3 regions of the Promicromonospora sp. NFX87 genome follow, and region 2 is predicted to be linked to each of the others. Evidence: riboswitches for the same ligand, from Rfam matches in the RefSeq annotation. Region 2 holds a riboswitch; each other region holds the start of a gene.
The links. Region 2 has a riboswitch for thiamine pyrophosphate ahead of ACNYC2_RS00135 (thiamine ABC transporter substrate-binding protein). Riboswitches for the same ligand answer to the same signal wherever they lie in the genome.
Positions count from the first base shown of each region.

Region 1: linked by a shared signal. The riboswitch ahead of thiC (phosphomethylpyrimidine synthase ThiC) and the one ahead of ACNYC2_RS00135 (thiamine ABC transporter substrate-binding protein) in region 2 are both predicted to bind thiamine pyrophosphate.
Region 3: linked by a shared signal. The riboswitch ahead of thiO (glycine oxidase ThiO) and the one ahead of ACNYC2_RS00135 (thiamine ABC transporter substrate-binding protein) in region 2 are both predicted to bind thiamine pyrophosphate.

Region 1 is NZ_CP183413.1:5,492,733-5,500,532, forward strand. Features, by position in the region: gene ACNYC2_RS24640 (L,D-transpeptidase family protein) at 1-153, shown strand, start outside; gene ACNYC2_RS24645 (UDP-N-acetylmuramate dehydrogenase) at 278-1,471, opposite strand; gene ACNYC2_RS24650 (MFS transporter) at 1,630-2,874, opposite strand; gene ACNYC2_RS24655 (LacI family DNA-binding transcriptional regulator) at 2,987-4,108, shown strand; gene thiC (phosphomethylpyrimidine synthase ThiC) at 4,248-6,053, opposite strand; TPP riboswitch at 6,048-6,153, opposite strand; gene ACNYC2_RS24665 (C39 family peptidase) at 6,324-7,607, shown strand; gene ACNYC2_RS24670 (N-acetylmuramoyl-L-alanine amidase) at 7,731-7,800, opposite strand, start outside.
Region 2 is NZ_CP183413.1:22,160-29,959, reverse strand. Features, by position in the region: gene ACNYC2_RS00140 (ABC transporter permease) at 1-858, opposite strand, end outside; gene ACNYC2_RS00135 (thiamine ABC transporter substrate-binding protein) at 855-1,934, opposite strand; TPP riboswitch at 1,929-2,033, opposite strand; gene ACNYC2_RS00130 (DUF4235 domain-containing protein) at 2,071-2,352, shown strand; gene ACNYC2_RS00125 (PAS domain-containing protein) at 2,417-3,220, opposite strand; gene ACNYC2_RS00120 (FAD-dependent oxidoreductase) at 3,403-4,842, shown strand; gene ACNYC2_RS00115 (carbamoyltransferase) at 4,991-6,679, shown strand; gene ACNYC2_RS00110 (HAD-IIIA family hydrolase) at 6,676-7,800, shown strand, end outside.
Region 3 is NZ_CP183413.1:3,412,631-3,420,430, forward strand. Features, by position in the region: gene ACNYC2_RS15415 (HAD family hydrolase) at 1-206, opposite strand, end outside; gene ACNYC2_RS15420 (hypothetical protein) at 272-955, opposite strand; gene ACNYC2_RS15425 (ThiF family adenylyltransferase) at 964-2,223, opposite strand; gene ACNYC2_RS15430 (thiazole synthase) at 2,220-3,068, opposite strand; gene thiS (sulfur carrier protein ThiS) at 3,071-3,328, opposite strand; gene thiO (glycine oxidase ThiO) at 3,325-4,548, opposite strand; TPP riboswitch at 4,538-4,641, opposite strand; gene thiE (thiamine phosphate synthase) at 4,725-5,372, shown strand; gene ACNYC2_RS15450 (hypothetical protein) at 5,388-5,711, opposite strand; gene ACNYC2_RS15455 (Ig-like domain-containing protein) at 5,906-7,800, shown strand, end outside.

The sequences.
Region 1 (7,800 bases), 1.1 Mb from region 2:
AAGTTCTTCACGGGCGGCATCGCGGTGCACGGCTCGGCGTCGGTGCCCGCGTTCCCGGCGTCGCACGGCTGCGTGCGAGTGTCGAACAGCGCGATGGACTGGATCTGGGACACCTGGGGCGCACCGTCGGGCACCCCGGTAGTCGTCTACTGACTGACCCCGCCGAGGTAGAACCGTGGCGAGATAGAACTCTGGCGAAGTAGAACCGCGGTTCTCGCTGCGGTTCTACTTCGCCAGAGTTCTACTTCGCCAGAGTTCTACTTCGGCACGGGGCAGGTCAGAGGGAGACGCCCACCAGGACCGTTTCCGGGACGAGAGTCACGCCGAACCGGTCGCGGACGCCGTCGCGCACGGCGCGGGCCAGGGCCACGACGTCCTCGGCCCGGGCGCCGCCACGGTTCGTCATCGCGAGCGTGTGCTTGGTCGACAGCCGCGCCGGGCTGTGCTCCCCCGCCAGGCCGAAACCCTTGCCGAAGCCGGCCCGCTCGATGAGCCAGGCGGCACTGGTCTTGACGAGGGTCGGGTCGATCGCACCGAGGCTCGGGCCGGTGCTGGTCTCCGGCGTCGACGAACGGACCGGGTAGCGAGGGGCATCCTCGGGCAGGTGCGCGAGGTGCTCGACGGGGATCACCGGATTGGTGAAGAACGATCCGGAGTTCCAGCGGTCATGGTCCGGCTCCGCACCGAACGGCGGGCGGTCGAGCAGCATGCCCTTACCCCCACGCAGGCCCAGCACGGTCTCGCGGACCTCCTTCATCGGGGCGCGCTGCCCCACCTCGACGCCCAGCCGCCGGGCCAGCTCGCCGTAGCCCACGGGCGCCGACAGGGTGCCGAGGCGGAACTGGAACTGCACGTCCAGCACCACGTAGCGCGGCGACGGGTACCAGGGAGCACGCGGGTCCTCGTCCCGGCCCTCGCTGTGCATCGAACGCTTGAGCAGCGACGTGCGGTACCCGAAGTCCAGCTGCCCGACGGAGAAGGTGCGCACCCGTCGCTCGCCCCGGTCCCACGTGCGGACCAGTGAGACCACTCCAGAGAGCTCCTGACCGTACGCGCCGATGTTCTGTACCGGGGCCGCGCCCACCGTCCCGGGGATGCCCGACAGGGACTCGACGCCCACCCAGCCCTCGGCGACGGCACGCTCCACGAGCTCGTCCCAGTTCTGGCCGGCCGGGGCGCTCACCACGGCGCCGCCACAGGAATCGTCCGACTCGACGGCGATGCCGCTGCGTGTGTCCCGTACGACGAGACCGTCAAAACCTTCGTCAGCCACCAGCAGGTTGGAGCCGCCACCCACGACCAGCAGCGGCACACCGTCGTCGTCGGCGGTCCTCACCGCCTCGATCAGAGCAGCCTCTTCCTCGGCCTCGACGAACGAGGCTGCCGGGCCACCCACGCGGAGTGTGGTGAGATCGGCGAGGCTGGGGGCCACCGCTTGCGCCTGGACGGTGTCTGCCGGGTATGGGCTCACCGTGCAAGCCTATCTACCTGTCGCGTTGGATTTGTGCACATCTTCGACATGCCGTGGGTGATGTCTGCCAATTCTGGAACCTTTTCGTGTCGGCAGACGTGTTCCTTGCTCACTCTCGCAGGCCTGTCCCCGCCGGTCGGGGCGCTCAGCTCCCTGCACTACCTCTTCACACCAGCGGCCGACGGCAGCGGGCGCACGGAGCGCGCCAGGACCAGCGCGAGCACCATCGGGACCAGGAGCACGAGCACCGCCAGGCGGTAGCCCGTCGTGTGCGCGACCAGGCCGATCAGAGGCGGCCCCACGAAGAACGCGGTGTAGCCGATCGTCGAGACCGCTGCCACCCGCATGGCCGCCCGCCGCGGCTCGTCGGACGCCGCGCTCATCCCCATCGGGAAGCCCATCGCCGCACCGAGACCCCACAGGCCGACGCCGACCAGCGCCACCCACAGCACGGGGACCAGCGCGAACGTCAGCACGCCTGCGAAGGCGAGCACCGCGGAGACCACCAGCACCGGCACCCGGCCGAACCGGTCGATGGCCCGCGTCCCGGCGAGCCGGGCAGCCGTCATGGCCGTGAGGAAGACGGCGAGGCCGGCGGCGCCCATCCCGTCGGACGTGCCGAACCCGTCCACCACCGCGAGGCCCACCCAGTCGTTGGCGACGCCCTCGGTCAGGGCGGCGGCGAGCACCACGAGCCCGATCGCCAGCGTGCGCGACTCCCGCCAGGCGGAGAGCAGCCCCGTGATGCCCGATGGCGGGGGCGTCACCTCTCCCGGGTCGGCGCCGTCCGCGCTGCCCGCCCTGGCCATCGCCACGCCGTCCGGCAGCACCGCCGCGACGACGTTCGGTGAGAAGAAGCGGACCGCGACCACGACCGACAGCAGGGCGATCACACCCGCGGCCACGACGTGCCAGAGGACCGGGACGCCCACGTTGGCCACCACGATGCCGACGCCGGCGCCGACCACCGTGCCGAACGAGAACCCGGCGTGGAAGACCGGCATGATCGCGCGGCCGAGCCGCTGCTCGACGGCCGCGCCCTCGAGGTTCATCGCGGCGTCCCAGACGCCGGTGCCCACGCCGAACAGGATGAGGCCGAGCCGCACCGCGAGGTGCTCGCCCGTGGCGACGCCGTAGCCGGCCACGGCGAGGCCCACCACGACCAGGCTCGCGAAGCCCAGGACGGTCCGCGCGGTACCGAACCGCTCGGCGACCAGCCCCGAGAGCGGGATGGCGGCGACGGAACCGACGGACCCCGTGAGCAGCAGCAGACCCATCTCCTGCTCGGAGAAGGACAGCCCGTCCCGGACGGCCGGAAGGCGTGACGCCCAGCTCGCGAACGCGAACCCACTGGCGGCGAAGACGACGAAGACCGCGCGAGCGGCGGCGTGTGCAGTAGGCACTGAACTCCTTGGTGCGGTTGAATCTCCCGACCGTAAGCCACAATCTGGGACCAGCCCAGCAGATTCCTGGGCCCCGCACCACTGGTGCCGAGGTGAGAGACAAGGAACCGCGATGAGCCGCCAGACCGTACGCCCGACCCTCGCGAAGGTCGCCGAGCTGGCCGGTGTCTCCGTCTCCACCGCGTCGCTCGCCTTCTCCGGTGCCGGACCGATCACCCCCGAGACCCGGGAGAAGGTGCTCGCCGCCGCACGCGAGCTCGAGTACTCGGGCCCCAACCCCCTGGGGCGGCAGCTCCGGTCGGGACGGTCCGGGATCGTCGGTGTGGTGATCGGCGACCAGCTCGGCAGGTCGTTCCGCGACCCCGTCTCCACCCAGGTGCTGCACGGCCTGGTCTCCGCGATCGGCGAGCAGGGCCTCGGCGTGCTGCTCGTGCCGGGTATGCCGCAGGGCGCGACCACGCAGTCCATGGGGCTCGCCGCCGAGGCGGGGCTGCCGCCCGCCGTCGACCCGCTGGTCGAGGCCGCCGCGATGGACGTCGCGGTGCTCGTCTGGGGCACCCTCAAGGACGACCCGAACCTCGCCGCGCTGCAGCGCAGGGGGGTGCCCGTCGTGATCGGCGAGGGACACGACGTGTCCGGCGTCCCCGTGGTGAGCGTCGACGACCGCCGGGGCGCCGCCGAGGCGGTGCGGCACCTCGTCGAGCTCGGGCACACCCGGATCGCGGAGATCACGCTGCCGTTCGGGCGGGACGAGCGGTCCGGGCTGGTCGACGCCGACCGGCTCGCGTCCGCCGAGCGCACGCCGACCCGTAATCGGCTGGCCGGCGTGCGGGACGTCATCGAGCCCGTCATCTCGTGGGAGACGCCCGCCTCGCTCGTGGAGCACGGGCGCGACGCCGCCACCGAGATCCTGTCCGAGTGGGCGCCCGCCCGGGACCGTCCGACGGCGATCGTCGCGCACTCCGACCTGCTCGCCGCCGGTGCCGTGATCGCCGCCCGTGAGCTCGGGCTGCGGGTGCCCGAGGACGTGTCCGTGGCCGGGTTCGACGGGCTCGACCTGCCGTGGCTCTCCCCCGACGTGCTCACCAGCGTGCACCAGCCGCTCGTCGAGAAGGGCCGGGCGCTCGGCCTGGCCGTCATCGCGCTGCTGGCCGGCGAGGAGCCCCCGTCGGTGGTGCTGCCCGTGACCCTGGTCGAGGGCACGACCTCGGGCCCGGTACCCGACCTGACCTGACCCTCCGCGGCCCGTCGCCCCAGGTCCGCGAAGTAGAGCGTGCGTCCGGACACCCGCTCTACTTCGCCGATCGCCTGCCCGCGAAGTAGAGCAACTGTCCAGACACACGCTCTACTTCGCGGGTCTGGCGGGGGTGGGGTCAGGGGCGGAGGGTTGGGGCCGGGAGGTAGACCTCGCCGCCCGACTCGCGGAACTCCGCGGACTTCTGGGCCATGCCCTCCGCTTGGGCCGACGCCGACGCCGACGCCGCGTCCGCGAGCGCCGCCTGGTGCTGCGCCCCGCCGAACTCGTCGCGGATGTCCTGCGAGATGCGCATCGAGCAGAACTTGGGCCCGCACATCGAGCAGAAGTGCGCGGTCTTCGCGGCCTCGGCCGGAAGGGTCTCGTCGTGGTACGACTCCGCGAGCTCCGGGTCGAGCGACAGGTTGAACTGGTCCCGCCAGCGGAACTCGAAGCGGGCCTTGGACAGGGCGTCGTCCCGGTCGCGGGCGCCGGGGTGCCCCTTGGCGACGTCGGCGGCGTGCGCGGCGATCTTGTAGGTCACCACGCCGGTGCGGACGTCGTCGCGGTTCGGCAGGCCAAGGTGCTCCTTGGGCGTGACGTAGCAGAGCATCGCGGTGCCGTACCGGGCGATCTCGGTGGCGCCGATGGCGGACGTGATGTGGTCGTAGCCGGGCGCGATGTCGGTCACGAGCGGGCCGAGCGTGTAGAACGGGGCGCCGTCGCAGAGCTCCTGCTGCCGCTCCACGTTCTCGCGCACCAGGTGGAACGGGACGTGTCCGGGTCCCTCGACCATCACCTGGACGTCGTAGGCCCAGGCCCGCTTCGTCAGCTCGGCGAGGGTGTCGAGCTCGGCGAACTGCGCGGCGTCGTTCGCGTCGGCGAGCGAGCCCGGCCGCAGGCCGTCGCCGAGCGAGAAGGCGACGTCGTACCGGGCGAAGATCTCGCAGAGCTCGTCGAAGTGCGTGTAGAGGAAGTTCTCCTGATGGTGCGCCAGGCACCAGCCCGCGAGGATCGACCCGCCGCGCGAGACGATGCCCGTGACCCGGTCGGCGGTGAGCGGCACGTACCGCAGCAGCACGCCGGCGTGCACGGTCATGTAGTCGACGCCCTGCTCGCACTGCTCGATCACCGTGTCGCGGTAGATCTCCCAGGTCAGCGCGCTGGCATCGCCGTTCACCTTCTCCAGGGCCTGGTAGATCGGCACGGTGCCGATGGGCACCGGCGAGTTCCGCATGAGCCATTCGCGCGTGGTGTGGATGTCGTCGCCCGTCGACAGGTCCATGACCGTGTCGGCGCCCCACTTGGTGGCCCACTCGAGCTTTTCCACCTCCTCCGCGATAGAGCTGTGGACGGCGGAGTTGCCGATGTTCGCGTTGACCTTCACCAGGAACGCCCTGCCGATGATCATCGGCTCCGACTCCGGGTGGTTCACGTTGTTCGGGATGATCGCCCGGCCGGCGGCCACCTCGCTGCGCACCAGCTCGACGTCGCAGCCCTCGCGCACCGCGACGAACCGCATCTCGGGCGTGATCACGCCCTGGCGTGCGTAGTGCATCTGGGTGACGGTCCGGCCGGGGAGCGCCCGGCGGGGCCGACGTCGTTCACCCTGCCACTCCTGGCTCGCGGCACCGCGTCGCAGTGCGCCGCGTCCGTCGTCGGACAGTGCCCGGTCGCGGCCGTCGTACTCCTCGGTGTCTCCGCGGGCCACGACCCAGGGTTCGCGGGCCGGCGCCAGGCCGCGGACCGGGTCGGAGCCGGGGCCCTGCGTGCGGTAGACCCGGACCGGCTCGTTGGGGGCGCCGTCGGGCGACGGCGCCAGCGTGATCTCCGTGACCGGCACCCGGAGACCTGTGTCGTCCTGCGGCGTGCTGTACCCGCCGTCGTGCTCGTGGTCGCGCTCGTACTGGTACGCGAGCGTGCGGGACTGGGACTTCTCCATCATGAGACTCCTGCTTCCTACGCCGGTGTTAACCGGACAGGTTCAACGGTCCCGGGCCGTACAGCCCGATCTCAGCCCCTGCGTGAGGCACCCGTGGGATCGCCGCCGAGGTTAGCACTGTCCGGCACTTTCCTTCTCCCCCACCGCCGACCGTGATAAGCAAGGCCGGACGGCTCGCTCACCCCAGCAGGGAGCCGGGACTTGGAGGCTGGAATGCCGGTACGGAACAACCTGCGAACGAGGGCGTTCGCGTTGGCGGCTACGGGGGCGCTCGTGGTCCAGACTGGGATCGTGGCGGGTGCGATGTCGGCGGCGGGAGCTGAGGTGAGCCCTACGGCGTCGGACAACCAGATCACCCTGACCTCCTGGGACGGACGCCGGGAGCTGCTCCGGGGCGAGCGCGACGAGCTCCGGTTCGACGTGCACGGTGGGCTCTTCCTGGCCCGCGGCGGCGACCTCGTGGACTACACCGACCCGTTCGGCGACGGCACGCCCGTCACGTACGAGACCGGCACGTGGACCTCGCCGGTCGTCGAGGTCGGGTACCCGATCAAGCAGGCCGTTCCCTCCTGGAACGCGGACACCCCCACGGGCACCTGGGTCGAGGTGGAGTTCCGCGGCCGCAAGGCTGACGGGACCTGGACCAAGTGGTTCGTGATGGGCCGCTGGGCGTCGGGCGACGAGTTCGCGCCCGCTGACGGGCGCGTCGGCGACATCCACCGCACCTCCTTGAACGGCCAGGGCGACACCGACGCGGCCCTGTTCACCGACACGTTCGTCTCACGGGCCGGGTTCGAGCCGGACGCGTTCCAGACCCGGGCCCGGCTCTACCGGCCCGAGGGCGCCCGGACGTCGCCGCGCCTGGCGTCGGTGAGCACCATGACCAGCGAGAACCTGCCCGACGAGCACTACACGGGTACCAGCGACTTCACGCTCGGGCGCGAGGTGTCGCTCGACGTGCCGCAGTACAGCCAGAACATCCACCGCGGCGAGTACCCCGAGTTCGGGGGCGGCGGCCAGGTGTGGTGCTCGCCGACGTCGTCCACGATGGTCATCTACTCCTACGGACGCGAGGTGCCGGCCGAGGAGCTGGCGGACATCGTGGCCCCGAATGGTGACCCGCAGGTCGACTACGCCGCGATCAACACCTGGGACTACGCGTACGAGGGTGCCGGTAACTGGCCGTTCAACGCCGCCTACGCCAGCACGTTCGGGCTGAAGTCGTTCGTGACCCGGCTGCGCTCCCTCGCGGAGGCCGAGAGGTTCATCGAGGCGGGTATCCCGCTCACCTTCTCGATCAACTTCGACGAGGCGGAGATGCCCGAGGCCGGTTACAGCACCCCGGGGCACCTCGTCGTGCTGGTCGGGTTCACCGCGGACGGTGACCCGATCATCAACGACCCGAACAAGGCCAGCAACGAAGAGGTGCGACAGGTCTACACGCGCGAGAACTTCGAGCGTGTGTGGCAGACGTCGACCGACGGCGTCACGTACGTCTACCACCCGAAGCACGTGAGGCTGCCGGCCAACATGCCGGGCGTCACGCAGAACTGGTGACCCCAGGCCCCGCGAAGTAGAACCAGGGCGAGATAGAACTGCAGCGAAGTAGAACCCGAGCGCCAAGCCCTGGTTCTACTTCGCTGCAGTTCTATCTCGCCACAGTTCTATCTCGCCCTGGTTCTATCTCGGCGGGATCTGCTTCGGGGGCGAGGTGTATGTCGCCGACGTGTGGCCCTTCGCGGAGACTGTT
Region 2 (7,800 bases):
CAGCCGCCTGGCGGAACCGTGCGCGGACACGAGGCGCAGCGCCGCCTCGCGGCGCCGGCGGGCCCGGGCGGACACCGCGAGGGCGCCCGAGATGACCACGAGCTGCAGGATCGAGAGCACCGACGCCGTCCGCAGGTCCAGGAACTGGGTGGTGCGGGTCCAGATCTCGGTCTCGACGGTGCCGTACCGCACGCCGCCGAGGACCAGCACCACCCCGAACGCGGTGGCGCAGAACAGGAACACCACCGAGGCCGCGGACGCGATCGCGGGACCCAGCGAGGGCAGCGTCACCGTGCGGAAGACCCGCGCGGGCCCCGCCCCGAGGGATGCGGCGGCCTGCTCGGTCCTGGGGTCGAGCCGCTCCCACAGCCCGCCGACGGTCCGCACGACCACCGACACGTTGAAGAAGACGAGGGCGACGACGATCCCGGCCAGCGACTCCTCCAGGCCCAGGAAGCCGAGGGCGCCGCCGGGCGCGAACAGGGTACGGAACGCGACTCCGACGACGACGGCGGGCAGCACGAACGGCACCGTCACGAGCCCGCGCACCAGTACCCGGCCCGGGAAGGACCGGCGGTAGAGCAGGTACGCGAGCGGCAGGCCGAGCAGCACCGAGAAGGCGGTGCCGAGCACCGCCTGGGTCAGCGTGAGCCACACGAGCCGCCACGTGCGCGGGCTGGACAGCACGTCCGCGAAACCGGTGAGGTCGAGCACGCCGTCGGGCACGAAACCGCGGACCACCAGCGCGGCCACGGGCCAGGCGAAGAAGACGGCGAGGAAGCCGAGGGGGACGGCGACCGCCGTCCCCCAGAGCAGCGGCGCGGGCCGCAGGACCGGCCGACCCAGCCTCCGACTCAGCCGACTACGGTCTCTGTCCACCGCTCTATCCACTCGTCGCGGTGCTCGCTCACCTCGGCGGGATCCACCTCGAACGGCGCCTCCGCCTGGGGTGCGAACTTCTTCCAGTCGGCGGGCAGCTCGGTGGCGGGGTCGGCCGGGTACATGTACATCGACTCGGGCAGCGCGGCCTGGGCGTCCTCGCCGAGCAGGAAGTCGACGAACGCCTGGGCGCCCTCCGGGTTGTCCGACCCGGCGAGCACCCCCGCGTACTCGACCTGCCGGAAGCACGTCTCCAGCAGCGCGCTGGTGGTCGACTCCGAGCCGTCCTCGCTCACCGTGAACGCGGGCGACGTCGCGTACGACAGGACGAGCGGGCGCTCGCCGCCCTCGCCCGCACCCGAGAAGTCCACGTAGTAGGCGTCCTCCCAGGAGTCGGCGACCTTGACGCCGTTGTCGGCCAGGGACGCCCAGTAGTCCTCGAACCCGTCCTCGCCGAACGCCCCGACGGTCGCCAGCAGGAAGGCGAGCCCGGGCGACGACGTCGCGGGGTTGCTCACCACGAGCAGGTCCCGGTACTGCGGGTCGGCCAGGTCCTCGAGCGTCTTCGGCACCTCGAGGTCCGACTTCTCGAACCAGGCCTCGTCCGCGTTCACGCAGACGTCGCCCTGGTCGATCGGGGTGAGCGCCCCGCCGAGCTGCTCGACGCCGTCGGGCAGGTCCGCCGGGGTGTACTCCTCGACCACCCCCGCCTCGAGCGCTCGGGACGCGAAGGTGTTGTCGATGCCGAACACGGCGTCGCCGAGCGGCGCGTCCTTGGTCAGCACCAGCTGGTTCACCAGGGTCCCGGCGTCGCCCGCCGCGCTGACCTCGACGGTGAGCCCGGACTCCTTCTCGAACCGCTCGACGACCTTCTCGTCGAGCGCCCAGGAGTCGTGGGTCACGAGGGTCACGGTGCCCGACGCCGCCGGGTCGCCCCCGCCGGAGCCACCGCTCTCCGAGCCGCCGCACCCGGCGAGCAGGAGCGCCACGGAGAGCGCTCCGGCGACCGGAACAACATGGATGGTGCCCTCGCGAGCACCGGAAAGACGCAACATCGTGCCTCGACTTCCTCCGCCGGTCTTACCCGGATCAGGTTCAAGGGTCTGCGGTGTTCCGCACTCTCAGCGCCGTGTGGCGCTCCCCTGTCGTGTCCGGCCAGCCTACTGGCTGGTCGGACGCTACGGTGTAGAGATGGCCAAGATCGAGACGGAACAGACACTCGCCGAGAAGGTCGGCACTCTTGCCCTGACGCTCGCAGCCGGCTGGGTCGCGCAGAAGGCGGTCAGCATGATCTGGAAAGGCGTGACCGGCAACGACGCGCCCAGCAAGGCGGACGACCCGGAGCTGGACCTGGTGCAGGCCACCGTGTTCGCGGCGGTCGCCGCAGGTACCGCGGTGTTCGCGAAGCGCATGGCGGCGAAGGGCGCGTCCACGGCCGCCCTGCGGCTCGCCGCCCGCCGCGCCGCGCGCTGACCCGACGGATGCCCGGCCGGGGATCACCGGGCCGGGCATCCGATCGCAGGCTCAGGTCACGGGCTCAGCCGGACGTGCGCGCCGGCACCTTCCGCGGCCGCCGGGTGAGCAGGGGGTCGTGCCCGCGTGGCCGCCCCACCGGCTCGACGCCGTCCAGCGCGCGTGCGAGGCCTTCCTGCGTGATGCCTCCCCGCTCACGGTCCACCCGCTCGCCGTCGGCTCGTAGCCTGGCCATCACCTGGTCGGCGGCCAGCCGCAGCGGGATGTCCACCCGCTGGGCGGCTTCGTGCAGCAGGTGACCGGCGATCTCCTCGCTCACCCCGCGCACCGCCATGATGACGCCCTTGGCCTGCTCGATCACCGCCTGGCTGACGAAGGCCCTGGTCACGACCGCCTCGGACTTGCGCGCCAGCGCCTCCTTCTGGACCGGCGTGACGTCGATGACGTACCCGACCAGCTCCGGCGACCGGGCGGGGCCGCTGCGCCGGCCGTGGCCGATGACGACCACGGAACGTGTGCGGCCCTTGCGGTCCACTATCCGGTGCGCGCACGCGAACGGCCGGCCCGTCCGCAGCGCCTCGGCGGCGGCCCGCACCACACGGGCGCGATCGTCGGGATGCTTGCGGGACCGGAGCGCCTCGAGGCACGGCTGGACCTCGTGCCGTCTCCACCCGTGCATCGTGTACAGCTCGTCGGACCACCACCAGGTCCCCGACGTGATGTCGACGCGGTAGCTGCCGACGAGCAGGTTGGTCCCCAGGCCGAGAGCATGCGCCAGGTCGCCCGCCGAGAAGCTCGGTGACCGTTCAGCCGTGTCGCCGCCTGCGCCGTCCACGATGCTGAGCCTGGGCTGCAGAGAAGGGGGCATCTTGAACCTCCCAGATCCGAGGTGGACCTGGAGCCGCTTCATGACTCCACCGACTCGATTGTAGGAGCGAGGCGCTGCGAGTGCCAGAGCCCCGTGCCAGCCTGGGACAGGCCCGCCCGAGGGCCGGCACAGGGACCGACCAGTACGGATCAGCAGCACGGATCGAGCAGCGGAGGTGCACCGTGAGCGAGACCCCCTACGACGCGACGACTGACGCGACGACTGACCTGGAAGGCACCGGCAGCGGCACACCGGGGGTCATGGCCCCCGGCCCGCTCCGCACCGACGTCGTGGTGGTCGGCGCCGGTCTCACCGGTGTCGTGACCGCCCAGCTGCTCGCCGACGGCGGCGCCGACGTCGTGGTGCTCGACGCCCGCGGCGCGCGAGCGACCACCACCGCCCGCTCGACGGGCAAGCTCTCAGTGCTGCAGGGCACCCGGCTCGCCCGGATCGCCGCCCGGCACGGCGACGAGGTGGTGCGCGACTACCTCGCGGCCAACTTCGCCGGCCTGGGCTGGCTGCGCCGCACCCTCGAGAACCTGGACGTGCCCGTCGAGAACCGGGACGACCTGACCGTGGCGGCTACCCCCGAGCAGGTGGCCGACGTCGACGCGGTGCTCACCACCTGCGCCCGCCAGGGACTCACCGCGCAGTGGGAGGAGGACCCGCCGTACCCCGCGCGCTCCTACGGCGCGGTACGCCTGCCCGGCCAGGCGCAGGTGGACCCCTTGCGCATGCTCTCGGCGCTGCGCGCCCGCCTGCGCGCCCGCGGCGTTCCGGTGCACGACGGCGTCCGGGTCCACCAGGTGCGTCGGCGCCGGTCCGGCGTCGTGCTGCGCACCAGCCGCGGCGCCGTCCTCGCCGACCGGGTGGTGCTGGCCACCGGCACACCGCCCGGGCGGCTGGGCGGGCTGTTCCTCCGCCTGGAGGCGGGCCGCAGCCTGCTCACCACGTGGGAGATCACCGACCCGGCCGCGCTGCCGCCAGGGTTCGACGAGACCATGTCGATCACCGCCGGGTCGCCCGTGCGATCGCTCCGCACGGCAGGCGGGCTCCTCATGGTGGGCGGCGAGGGCTACACCGTCGGCCGGGAGCGGGACCCGGCCCGGCGGCTGGCCGCGCTGGAGGAATGGACGCGGGTCCACCTCCCCGTGGACCAGCCCCGGCACACGTGGGCGGCCCAGGACTACACCAGTGACACCGGCCTGCCGCTGGTCGGACCGGCCACGCCCGGTGACGACCGCGTGCTCGTGGCCACCGGCTACGCCAAGTGGGGCCTCACGAACGGTGCCGCGGCCGGGCTGGCGCTCGCCGGCCGGATCCTCGGCGACCCCGTCGAGTGGGAGCGGACCTTCGAGCCGTGGGCCCGCAGGCCCGCGCCGAGGGCGAGCACCGCCGCCACCTTCGCCGTGCAGACCAAGGGCTGGGCGCACGCGGCGACCCGCCCGTCCGGACAGCGGCCGGGCGCCCCGCGCGTGTCCCGGGTCTGCCCGCACGCGGGCGCCGTCGTGTGCTGGAACGAGCAGGAGCAGTCCTGGGACTGCCCCGCGCACGGCTCGCGGTTCGAGCCCGACGGCACGCTGATCGAAGGTCCCGCCACCGAGGACCTGTCGCGGCGCTGAACCGCGCGGAACCCCCGACCTGCGCGGATGCGGGCGTCGTCGGGACCCCGTTCCGGTCGAGAAGCGGTTCAAGATGCGAGTGCTTCTGGGCGCCTCGAACGTAGGAGAACCGGAAGAAGCCCGGTGACGACCATCCGTGGAGGTCACTGTGCGAGTCCTCGGTGTCAATGCCCTCTTCCATGACCCGTCGGCGGCGCTCGTCGTCGACGGTCACGTCCTCGCAGCAGCCGAGGAGGAACGGTTCAGCCGACGCAAGCACGGCAAGCGCCCCGTCCCGTTCGCGGCCTGGGAGCTGCCGGAGCAGGCGATGCGGTGGTGCCTCGAGGTCGGCGGCCTGCGGCCGGAGGACCTGGACGCCGTCGCCTACTCGTTCGACCCGGCCCTCGCCAAACCGTCCGACGAGATGGGCCTGCCCGACCCGTGGGACTGGCTGCGGCAGCGGTACGCCGAACGGGCGCCGCAGTTCATCGCCACCGCACTGCCCGGGCTCAACCCCGCCGCCGTGCGCTTCGTGCCGCACGAGGTGTCGCACGCCGCGTCGGCAGCCCTCGCGTCCCCGTTCAGGATCTGCAGCGTCATGTCGCTCGACGGTCGTGGCGAGCGCTCCTCCTACCTCGCCGGCCGGTATGCCGACGGACAGCTCGAGGTGCTCGCGAGCCAGGAGCTGCCGCACTCCCTCGGCCTCGTGTACGAGTCCCTCACCGAGCACCTCGGCTTCCTGCGGTCCAGCGACGAGTACAAGGTGATGGCACTCGCGTCGTACGGCCGGCCGCGGTTCCTGCCCGAGCTGCGGGAGCTGCTCCGGACCACGCCCGACGGCGGCTTCGTGGCCGAGGCTCCCGACTGGTCGCGGTGGGCGGCACCGGCCACGCCCGGCAGCATCCAGGAACCCAGCGGCGCGGGCGGCCTGCCGCCCGACCAGGCGGACCTCGCGGCGTCGGTCCAGGCGCGGCTGGAGGAGCTGCTGGTCGAGCTAGCCACGGCCCTGCACCAGCGGACCGGTGACACCGCGCTGACGCTGGCGGGCGGCACCGCGCTGAACTGCGTGGCCAACTCGCGGCTGTGGCGCGAGACCCCCTTCGAGCACGTGTGGGTCCAGCCCGCGGCGGGTGACTCGGGTACGGCGCTCGGCGCGGCCCTGCAGCTGACGGCGGAGGCCGGCGTCCCGACGGTGCCGATGACGTCGGCGGCCCTCGGCCGCGGCTGGTCCGACGACGAGCTGGCGGACGCGCTGCGCACGGCGCGCGTGCCCTTCACGACCCCCGCCGACCTGCCGGAGCAGGTCGCCGGCGTGCTCGCCGACGACGGGATGGTGGCCTGGTTCGACGGCCGCTCCGAGTTCGGGCCGCGCGCGCTCGGCCAGCGCTCGCTGCTGGCCCACCCGGGTACGCGGGCCAACACCGAACGGCTCAACATCGTCAAGGGACGCGAGCAGTTCCGGCCGGTCGCCCCGATGGTGCTCCTGGAGGACGCCGCGGACATCTTCTCCGGCGGGCCGATCCCGAGCCCCTACATGCTGTTCGTCCACGACGTCGCCCCCGCCTGGCGCGACCGGATCCCGGCGACCGTCCACGTGGACGGCACGGCCCGGATCCAGACGGTGGACGACTCGCAGCCACGCCTCCAGTCGATGCTCCGCGCGTTCCGTGCGCGCACCGGGCTGCCCGTGGTGGTGAACACCAGCCTCAACACCGCGGGCCGCCCGATGGTGGACAGCCCGCGGGACGCGCTGGAGCTCTTCGGCTCCGCGCCCGTCGACGTCCTGGTGCTCGGTCCCCACCTCGTCCGGCGCGCGGACCTGTTCACCGGCGGCCGGCCGTCCGGAGGTGCCGCGTGACGCCTTCGTACTCGATAGTCGTCCCGACGATCGGCCGCCCGCAGCTGGGTGCGCTGCTCGACTCGGTGCGCGTCGCCTGCGCCGTCGGGCCGCCGCCGCTCGACGTCGTGGTGGTCGACGACCGGCCGTTCCCGGCCGAGGGCGTGAACCCGCCCCTCGACCTCGGGCCCGACCCGGTGCCCGGCGTGCGGGTGCTCCGCACCGGCGGCCGTGGCCCGGCCGCCGCCCGCAACACCGGCTGGCGCAGCGTCCGCACGGAGTGGGTCGCCTTCCTGGACGACGACGTGGTGGTCCCCGAGCTCTGGGCGGCGACCCTGGAGCAGGATCTCGCGGCCGCCGGCCCCGACGTCGGTGGCGTGCAGGGCCGGATAGTGGTGCCGCTGCCGAGCCACCGGCCCCCGACCGACCTCGAACGCAACACCGCCGGGCTGGAGACGGCTGCCTGGGCGACCGCCGACATGGCCTACCGCCGGGCCGCGCTGGAGGCGGTGAGCGGCTTCGACGAGCGCTTCCCCCGTGCGTACCGCGAGGACGCCGACCTCGCGCTACGGGTCCGCGAGGCGGGCTGGGACCTCGTCCGTGGCGTCCGGTTCGTCGAGCACCCCGTCCGGCCCGCCGGGAACCTGGCGAGCGTCCGGGCCCAGGTGGGCAACGCCGACGACGCGCTGCTGCGCACGCTGCACGGCCGCGACTGGCGCCGGCGCACCGAGGCCGGCCGAGGCCGCCTGCCGTGGCACGCCGCGACGGTGGCGGCGGGCCTGACGGCGCTCAGCGGCTGCGTGGCCGCAGCCCTCCCCGGCACGCGCGACCCGCACGCTGCGCGGACCACCGCTGCCCTCGCCGGTTCGGCCTGGGCGGCGCTCACCGCGATGTTCGCCGCGCAGCGGCTCCGGCCCGGGTCACGGCCCGGCGACGACGGCTTCGGCCCGGAGCTGCGCCGCATGGTCGTGACGAGCGCGCTGATCCCGTTCGCCGCCGTCGCGCACCGCGTGCGCGGGGCGTGGCGGTGGCGGCGCGGGCTGGACGGGCGCGTGCCGGCCTGGCCGCCGCCCGTCCGCGCGGTGCTGTTCGACAGGGACGGCACGCTCGTCCGCGACGTGCCCTACAACGGCGACCCGGAC
Region 3 (7,800 bases), 3.1 Mb from region 2:
TCGTGTCCGGCCCGCCACACGTCCCCCACTGCCTCGACGGTCACGGCGGGGACGACCATGCCGCCCGCCGACAGGGTGCCGTCGATGTCGAGCGCGATCAGGGCGCCGGCTTCGGCGCCACTTCCGGTAAAGGTTCCGGGAACGGGCACGGTCGCCCGCTGCGGGTCGGTGGTGGACGGCGTCACGGTACCTGTCGTCGGCGTCATACCTCTCAGACGCACCGGGCGCCCGGATGTCACAGCACTTCCAGGAAACGCTCGTCCCGCGTCCATCAGACGAAGGTCCAGTTCGGCAGCCTCGAACCCTTCGGGAGCTGGGGCGCGCCCGGGCCGTACACCCAGTTGACGTCGGCCGGCCCGGTGAGCTCGCGCATTCCCCACGGCATCTCCTCCCCCTCCCGGAGGACGGGTTCCAGCCTGGTGATCAGCGCCCTCATGAAGTCGGTCCCGCCGCTCACCACGGCCTCGACCGGCATGGCGTCCGGCGAGACGCTCTCGCCGCCGGCGAACATTCCCGGCGGCGGGGAGACCGGCACGAACCAGCCGTTCTCCAGGCGGAGCACCAGCACCCGGTAGCCGTGCCGGGTCGCGGCTCTCGTCGCGGAGCCGCCGGAGGTGCGGATGCCGAACCAGGCGTCCGTCACGTCGCGGAGGTCGACGGTCAGCTTGTCCCGCCGGCCGAGGTACAGGTGGTCCTCGGTCAGGCGAAAGTGCGCCCGGTCGATGAAGCGCGCGATCTTCGGATGCCCCCAGCGGACCGCCAGGACCACGGCGGCCACCCAGACGGCGGTCCCGACCACCGTGAGCACGGGCCGCACGGGGGAATCCCCGAGCGCGACCAGCGGCGGCACGAGCACGACAGTGGCCGCCATGGCGCCGAGATTGCCGGCGGCGGCGTACATCAACCAGAACGCCGGCCAGCCGAACAAGCCTGGCCTCACCTGGGCGAGGGTCATGGGGATGATTATGGCCCCATTTGCCCCAAATTTGTTCTTTTTTTGCTTGCGATTTGCTCACGTAGCCATGCGTCCATGCCGCCCTCGACCGACCGGGCGTCGAGCCCTGTCTCGCGCAGCTGCCGGGCCACGCGGTCGGACCGGGCGCCGGACTTGCAGAGCACGTGTACCGGGCGGCCTGCCGCCCAGGCCGTGACGTCGTCGACCACGGCCCCCGAGCGGTCCCCGGCGAAGGCACCCGAGGGGACCGGCCGCGCACCGGGCAGGGCGGCGAGCTCGATCTCCCAGGGCTCGCGCACGTCGAGCACGGCGGGCTCCGGACCGTCCGCGCGCAGCGCCGCCAGCTCCCCCACACCGGTCCGCACCGTGGCCGCCACGCCGTCCGAGGACTCCGGACCGTCCGCCGGCGACAGCCCGCAGAACACCGCGTAGGGGTCGGCGTCGCCGGCACCTGTGCCGGTGCTGTCCAGCAGCGCTGTGACGGGTTCGCGGGCCGGATCGCGCCGGACGGTGAGGTGCCGCCAGGTCAGGGCCAGGGCGTCGTACGTCGCGAGCCGCCCGAGCAGGGTCTCGCCCAGCCCGGTGACGAGCTTGATCGCCTCGGTGGCCATGACCGAGCCCAGGGTGCCACACATCGCGCCGAGCACGCCGCCCGTCGCACAGTCGGGCGAGGCACCGGCCGGCGGCGGCTCCGGGAACACGTCCCGGTAGGTCACGCCGTCGACGCCGGCCGGCGGAGCACCCCAGAACGTCGCGACCTGTCCCGTGAACCGGTAGATCGCGCCCCAGACGCACGGGATCCCCAGCACCTCCGCGGCGTCGGAGACGAGATAGCGCGTGGCGAAGGCGTCGGTCCCGTCGAGCACCAGGTCGTAGCCCGAGAGCACGTCCAGCGCGTTGGCGACGGTCAGCCGCTCGCGGTGCTCGACCACGCGGACGTGCGGGTTGACCTCGGCGACCGTCGCGCGTGCCGACGCGGTCTTCGGCGAGCCCAGGTCCGAGACGCCGTGGACCACCTGCCGCTGCAGGTTCGACGTCTCGACCACATCGTCGTCCACGATTCCGAGCGTGCCGACGCCCGCCGCGGCGAGGTAGAGCAGGGCGGGGCTGCCGAGGCCGCCCGCGCCCACCACCAGCACGCGTGCGCTCGCCAGCCGGCGCTGCCCCTCGGCACCCATCCCGGGTAGCACCAGGTGGCGCGCGTACCGGGCCAGCTCGTCGCGGTCCAGCTCGCGGCCGGGCTCGACGAGCGGCGGCAGCGCGGTCACAGTGCCAGGTCCAGGTTGTCGCCGACCACGTTGCCGCCGACCGTGACCAGGCCCCCGACCGGGGACGACGCCAGCGCGCGCTCCCGCCGCGGCGACCGGCCCGCACCGGCCGCGGCGTGACCCGCCTCGACCGCGAGCCGCATCGCGTGCGCCATCCGCACCGGGTCGGCCGCGCGGGTCACGGCGGTCGCCAGCAGGACGCCGTCGCACCCGAGCTCCATCGCGAGCGCCGCGTCCGACGCCGTGCCGATCCCCGCGTCCAGGATCACCGGGACCGACGCCGCGCCGGCGATCGCCTCGATGTTGCGCGGGTTGGCGATGCCGAGCCCGGAGCCGATGGGCGAGCCCAGCGGCATGACCGCCGCGCAGCCGACGTCCTCCAGGCGGCGCGCGGTGATCGGGTCGTCGTTGGTGTACGGCAGCACGGTGAATCCGTCGTCGACCAGGATCTTAGCGGCCTCCACCAGGCCGATCACGTCGGGCAGGAGCGTCACGTCGTCGGCGATCACCTCCAGCTTGACCCAGTCGGTCGCGCACGCCTCGCGCGCGAGCTGCGCGGTGAGCACCGCCTCGCGCACGGAGAAGCAGCCGGCGGTGTTGGGCAGGGCCCGGATGCCCAGGCGTTCGAGCAGCCCCCAGACGGACGGGTCACCGGCGGCTGCCGGGTCGGCCGACGGCCGGGGCCGGGACACGCGGCGCATCGCGACGGTCGTCAGCTCCGTGCCCGAGGCCACGAGGGCGTCCTCCAGGGCGAGCAGGCTCGCCGCTCCCCCGGTGCCCATGACCAGGCGCGATCCGAGCGTCGTGCCCGCGATGGTGAACGGTGTGTCGTCGGTGCTCAGCATGCTCAGCCTCCCTGCACGGCGGTGACTACCTCGACGCGGTCGCCGGGCCGGACGTCGGTGGTGCCCCAGGCGCTGCGGGGCACGACGACGTCGTCGACCGCGATCGCGACCCCGCGCGGCGCGCCGTCGATGACGAGGCCGGGCAGCAGGCGGGCGACCAGGTCGGCGATCGGCAGCGGGCCGTCGAGCGGGTACGGCTCGCCGTTGACGACGGCCGTGCCGGACGCGCTGGACGGTGCGGTGGACGGTGCTGTGGTCATGCTGTGCCTCCTCGTTCAGTCGTGGGTGTGGTGCGGTCCGCACCGGCGAACCGGCGGGGGTCCGCGTACCGGGCGGCCGCCTCGACGGCGGCCCTGTCCCCCGGACCGCGCGGCGCCGCGCCCAGCGCCGCGTCGACGGCGGCCGCCGTCAGCGGGGTGAGCAGGATGCCGTTGCGGTAGTGCCCCGTGGCCAGGTAGAGGCCGTCGGCCGCCCGGCCCAGGAGCGGCGCGTTGTCCGGGCTGCCGGGCCGGGACCGGGTGACGGCCTCCAGGAGGACCGCGTCGTCGAGCTCGGGCAGCAGGGCCCGGGCGTCGCGCAGCAGCGCGAAGACGTCGCCGGCGCGGGTCAGGTGGTCGTCGTCGCGTTCGTCCGACGTCGCGCCGACGACCAGCTCGCGCCGCCCGTCGGGCCGTACCCGGCGGGGCACCACGTAGACGGGTCGCCCCTGCACGGTGCCGCGCACCACTACCGCAGGCGACCCGTCGGCGGCGGCGTCCAGGCGCAGGGTCGTGCCGGGTACGGGCCGGGTGGGCGCGCCCGCGAACAGGGCCGCGCTCGCATGGCCGGCGGCCAGGACCACGGTCCCCGCCGAGTACGCGGTACCGGCATCGTCGAGCGCGCCGACGACCGCGCCGTCCGCCCAGGTCAGCGAGAGAGCGGCGCGGGGCACGTGGGTCGCGCGCGCGGTGACCACGGCGAGCGCCGCGTGCACCGCACGCGGGTCCACCTGGTGGTCGCCGGGGACCCACGCCGCACCCGCGACCCGGGGTCCGACGCCGGGCTCGCGCCGCCGCGCCTCGGCGGGCGTGATCTCCACCGAGCCGAGCCCCAGCTCCCGGTGCAGGGCGAGGGTCCGGCGCAGCGCGACCAGGTCGTCGCCGTCGTAGGCGAGGGCCAGGGTCCCTGCGGTGTCCAGGCCGACGCCGCCCGCCGACAGCCCCGCCGCGCGTTCGAGCGCGTCGGCGAACTCGGGCCAGAGGGCGAGCGAGGCCGTGCCCAGGCGCGTCTGCGCCTCCTCCCCGAAGCCCGCCTCCATAACCGGCGCGAGCATGCCCGCGGCGGCATGGGTGGCGCCGTCGCCGGGCGAGGGATCCAGGACGACGACGCTCGCCCCGGCCTCCAGCGCACGCCAGGCAACGGTCAGGCCGATGACGCCCCCGCCGACGACGAGGACGTCGCACGCGTGACTGCTCACGTGGCTGCTCGCACGGCTGCTCAAGTGTTCTCCCTTCGCTGGCATGACCCAGATCAGGTTCGACGGTCGGCGCCCTGCGCCCTCTCAGCCCCGTCCGGGGCTCCCGTGCACGCGACAACCTTAACCCCGCCGGGCAGCCGCTCCGGGACGCCTGTGCACAAGGCGTCGGACCGTCGGTGCGTCGGCCTACACTCGCGCTCGTGGATCCCCGTACCCGGCTCGCCTGCGCCCGCCTGTACCTGTGCACGGACGCCCGTCAGGACACCGGCGACCTCGAACCCTTCCTGCACGCGGCGCTGGAGGGCGGCGTCGACGTCGTCCAGCTCCGGGACAAGTCCCTGGAGGCGGCCCGCGAGGTCGAGCTGCACGCGCTCGTCGCCCGGGTGGCGGCCGAGCACGGCGCGCTGTGGGCGGTCAACGACCGAGCGGACATCGCGCGGCTCACCGGTGCGCCCGTGGTGCATATGGGCCAGGGCGACCTGCCCAGCGATGCGGTGCAGACCCTGCTGGGCGACGGCCCCGTGCTGGGCCGCTCCACCCACTCCCTCGACCAGGCGCTGACAGCCGAGGCCGACCCGCGCGTCGACTACTTCTGCGTGGGACCCGTGTGGGCCACACCGACCAAGCCGGGGCGCCCGGCCGTCGGCGTCGACCTGGTGCGCGACGTCGCCGCCAAGGACCCGGCCACACCCTGGTTCGCCATCGGCGGGGTCGACGAGGCCCGCCTGGACCAGGTGCTCGACGCGGGGGCGCGCCGCGTCGTCGTCGTGCGCGCCATCACGCAGGCGGACGACCCGAGGGCGGCGGCTGCCGGTCTGCGTCGCAGGATCACGAACGCGGACCGGTAGCGCGCGACCCTGATCTCACAGCTCGTCGGGCGCCGGTCCACCGGCACGGCGGTGCTCGTCCGCCGCGGGCCGGCCGCGCCGTCCGACGGCGAAGCCGACCGCACCGCCGAGCAGGAGCGCACCGGCGCCGGACAGCAGCACTGCCGTCCCCGGCGCGGGGGTGCCGCGTGGGACGTAGGTCGTGTCCGACAGGGGCGCGTACGCGAACCACCCGGGCGACGGACGGCTCTCGGACCAGGCGGCGGCGCCCAGCAGCACGAGTCCGAGGACGGCGAGGACCGGGACGACGAGACGTACGGCGCGCCCCCGACGGGGTACCGGAGGCGGGGTGGCTGTCATGTCGCTCATCCTCCCGGCGCACGCCACAGAAGGGCAACCGTCGTTCCGGACCACCCGACGGACAGACAGGTCATTCCGGGTAGTTCTACCCACCGATATTCGACGACTTTTCACCTTTGTACTCGGTAGGGTGCTCCGGTTGCGCCTGTGTGGGCCGTCCGGGCGAGCAATCTTTCGTGGAATGAGGAGGACGCATGAGCCTGGTCTCACGCGCGTTGAAGAACCGTCGATCCGTGGTGTCGGCCGGTGTGGTGACCCTCTTCGGGGCGGGGCTCCTGAGCTTCGCGCTCCTGTACGAGGGCGAGTCGACAGCCGACGTCGAGCTGAACGACTCGGGCGTGTGGGTGACGCGGACCGCGCAGGGCGAGCTCGGCCGGTTCAACTACGACGCGAAGGCCTTGGACGGCGTCCTGCTGGCAGGCGCCGGAAGCTTCGACGTGGAGCAGGACGCACAGCGTGTCCTCCTGAACAGCACGAGCAGGTTCTCCGCGAGCCCGGTGAACCCGGGGCAGCTCGTGCTCGACGCCACGATGAAGCTTCCCGCCGGAGCGCAGGTCGCCTCGGGCAGCGCGACCACCGCCGTCTACGACCCGGAGACGGGCAAGGCCTGGGTCCTTCCCTTCGCCTCGACCACCTTCGACGAGAGCAAGCTCAAGCCCACGGTCAAGGCGGGCCCTGGCGGCAGGCTCGCCGTCGGCAACGACGGCACGGTCTTCCTCGCCGTCCCGGCCGACGGCAAGCTCTACACGATCCCCACCACCAAGCAGGGCGTCGCCGAGCAGGTGGACGAGACCGGCCTCCCCCTCGGCGCCGACGCCGAGGTGCAGGTCTCCGCGGTGGGTGACGAACCGGTGGTGTTCGACCAGACGTCCGGGACCCTGGTGCTGCCGGGCGGCGATACGGTCAAGATCGCCGACGGCGCACAGGGCACGCTGCAGCAGCCGTCGAGCGGGACCGACGACGTGGTGGTCGCGACCCTGAACGGCCTGGTCGTCCAGCCGCTGGCGGGCGGGACCTCCACCCTGCACGCGCTGACGGGCGGCCCGGCGAGTGTCGCCTCGGCCCCGGTGCAGCTCGGCGGATGCATCTACGGTGCCTGGTCGGGACCCGGCCAGGTCGTCCGGGAGTGCGCGGGAGAGACCAACGACGTCCGGCAGGCGCTGGAGGGTGCGGACGCCTCCACGAGCCTGGTCTACCGCGTCAACCGTGACGTCATCGTGCTGAACGACGTTGCGAACGGTCAGCTGTGGATGGCCGCCGACGACTTCGAGATGGTCGACGACTGGGACTACATGCAGCCCAAGAAGGGCGACGGTGACAAGACCGAGTCGGAGCAGACCACCGCGATGCAGGTCGACCACTTCGTGGCCGACCGGAACAAGGCCAACAACACGCCGGTGCCCGAGAAGGACTCGTTCGGCGTCCGGCCCGGCCGCACGACCGTGCTGAACGTCCTGGGCAACGACATGGACAAGGACGGCGACGTGCTGACGGCCTCGGTCGTCACCCCGCCCGAGGGTGTCACCGTCAACCGCGTGCTCGGCGGCGCGGCCCTGCAGGCCGACGTGCCGGACCGCGCGACGGGTGAGACCACCTTCACGTACCAGGTCGACGACGGTCGCGAGAACGGCACGGCGACCGCCGAGGCCACCGTGCGGGTCGTGCCGCTGACGGAGAACAACCCGCCGGTCCAGCCCGACGGCGAACCCGTGCTGCAGGTGGGCCAGGACCGTCTGGCCAGCATGAAGGTGCTGCCCTACTTCCAGGACCCGGACGGCGACGACCTCTACCTCTCGAACGCGAGTACCGCGAACCCGCTGGACGAGGTGCGGTTCCGCCCGGACGGCACCGTCGAGTTCCGTGACGGCGGCGGCGCCACGGGCCTCAAGGTCGTCGACCTCCGGGTCTCGGACTCGGAGGGCGAGTCCTTCGAGGGCAAGATGCACGTGGACGTCGTGGCCGCGAACGTCGCGCCGGTGCCCGTCCAGGACCACGTGACCGTGCTGACCGGCGAGCCGGTCACCGTGAACCCGATGGTGAACGACCACGACGCCAACGACGACAAGCTGCGGCTGACGAGCGTCGCCGA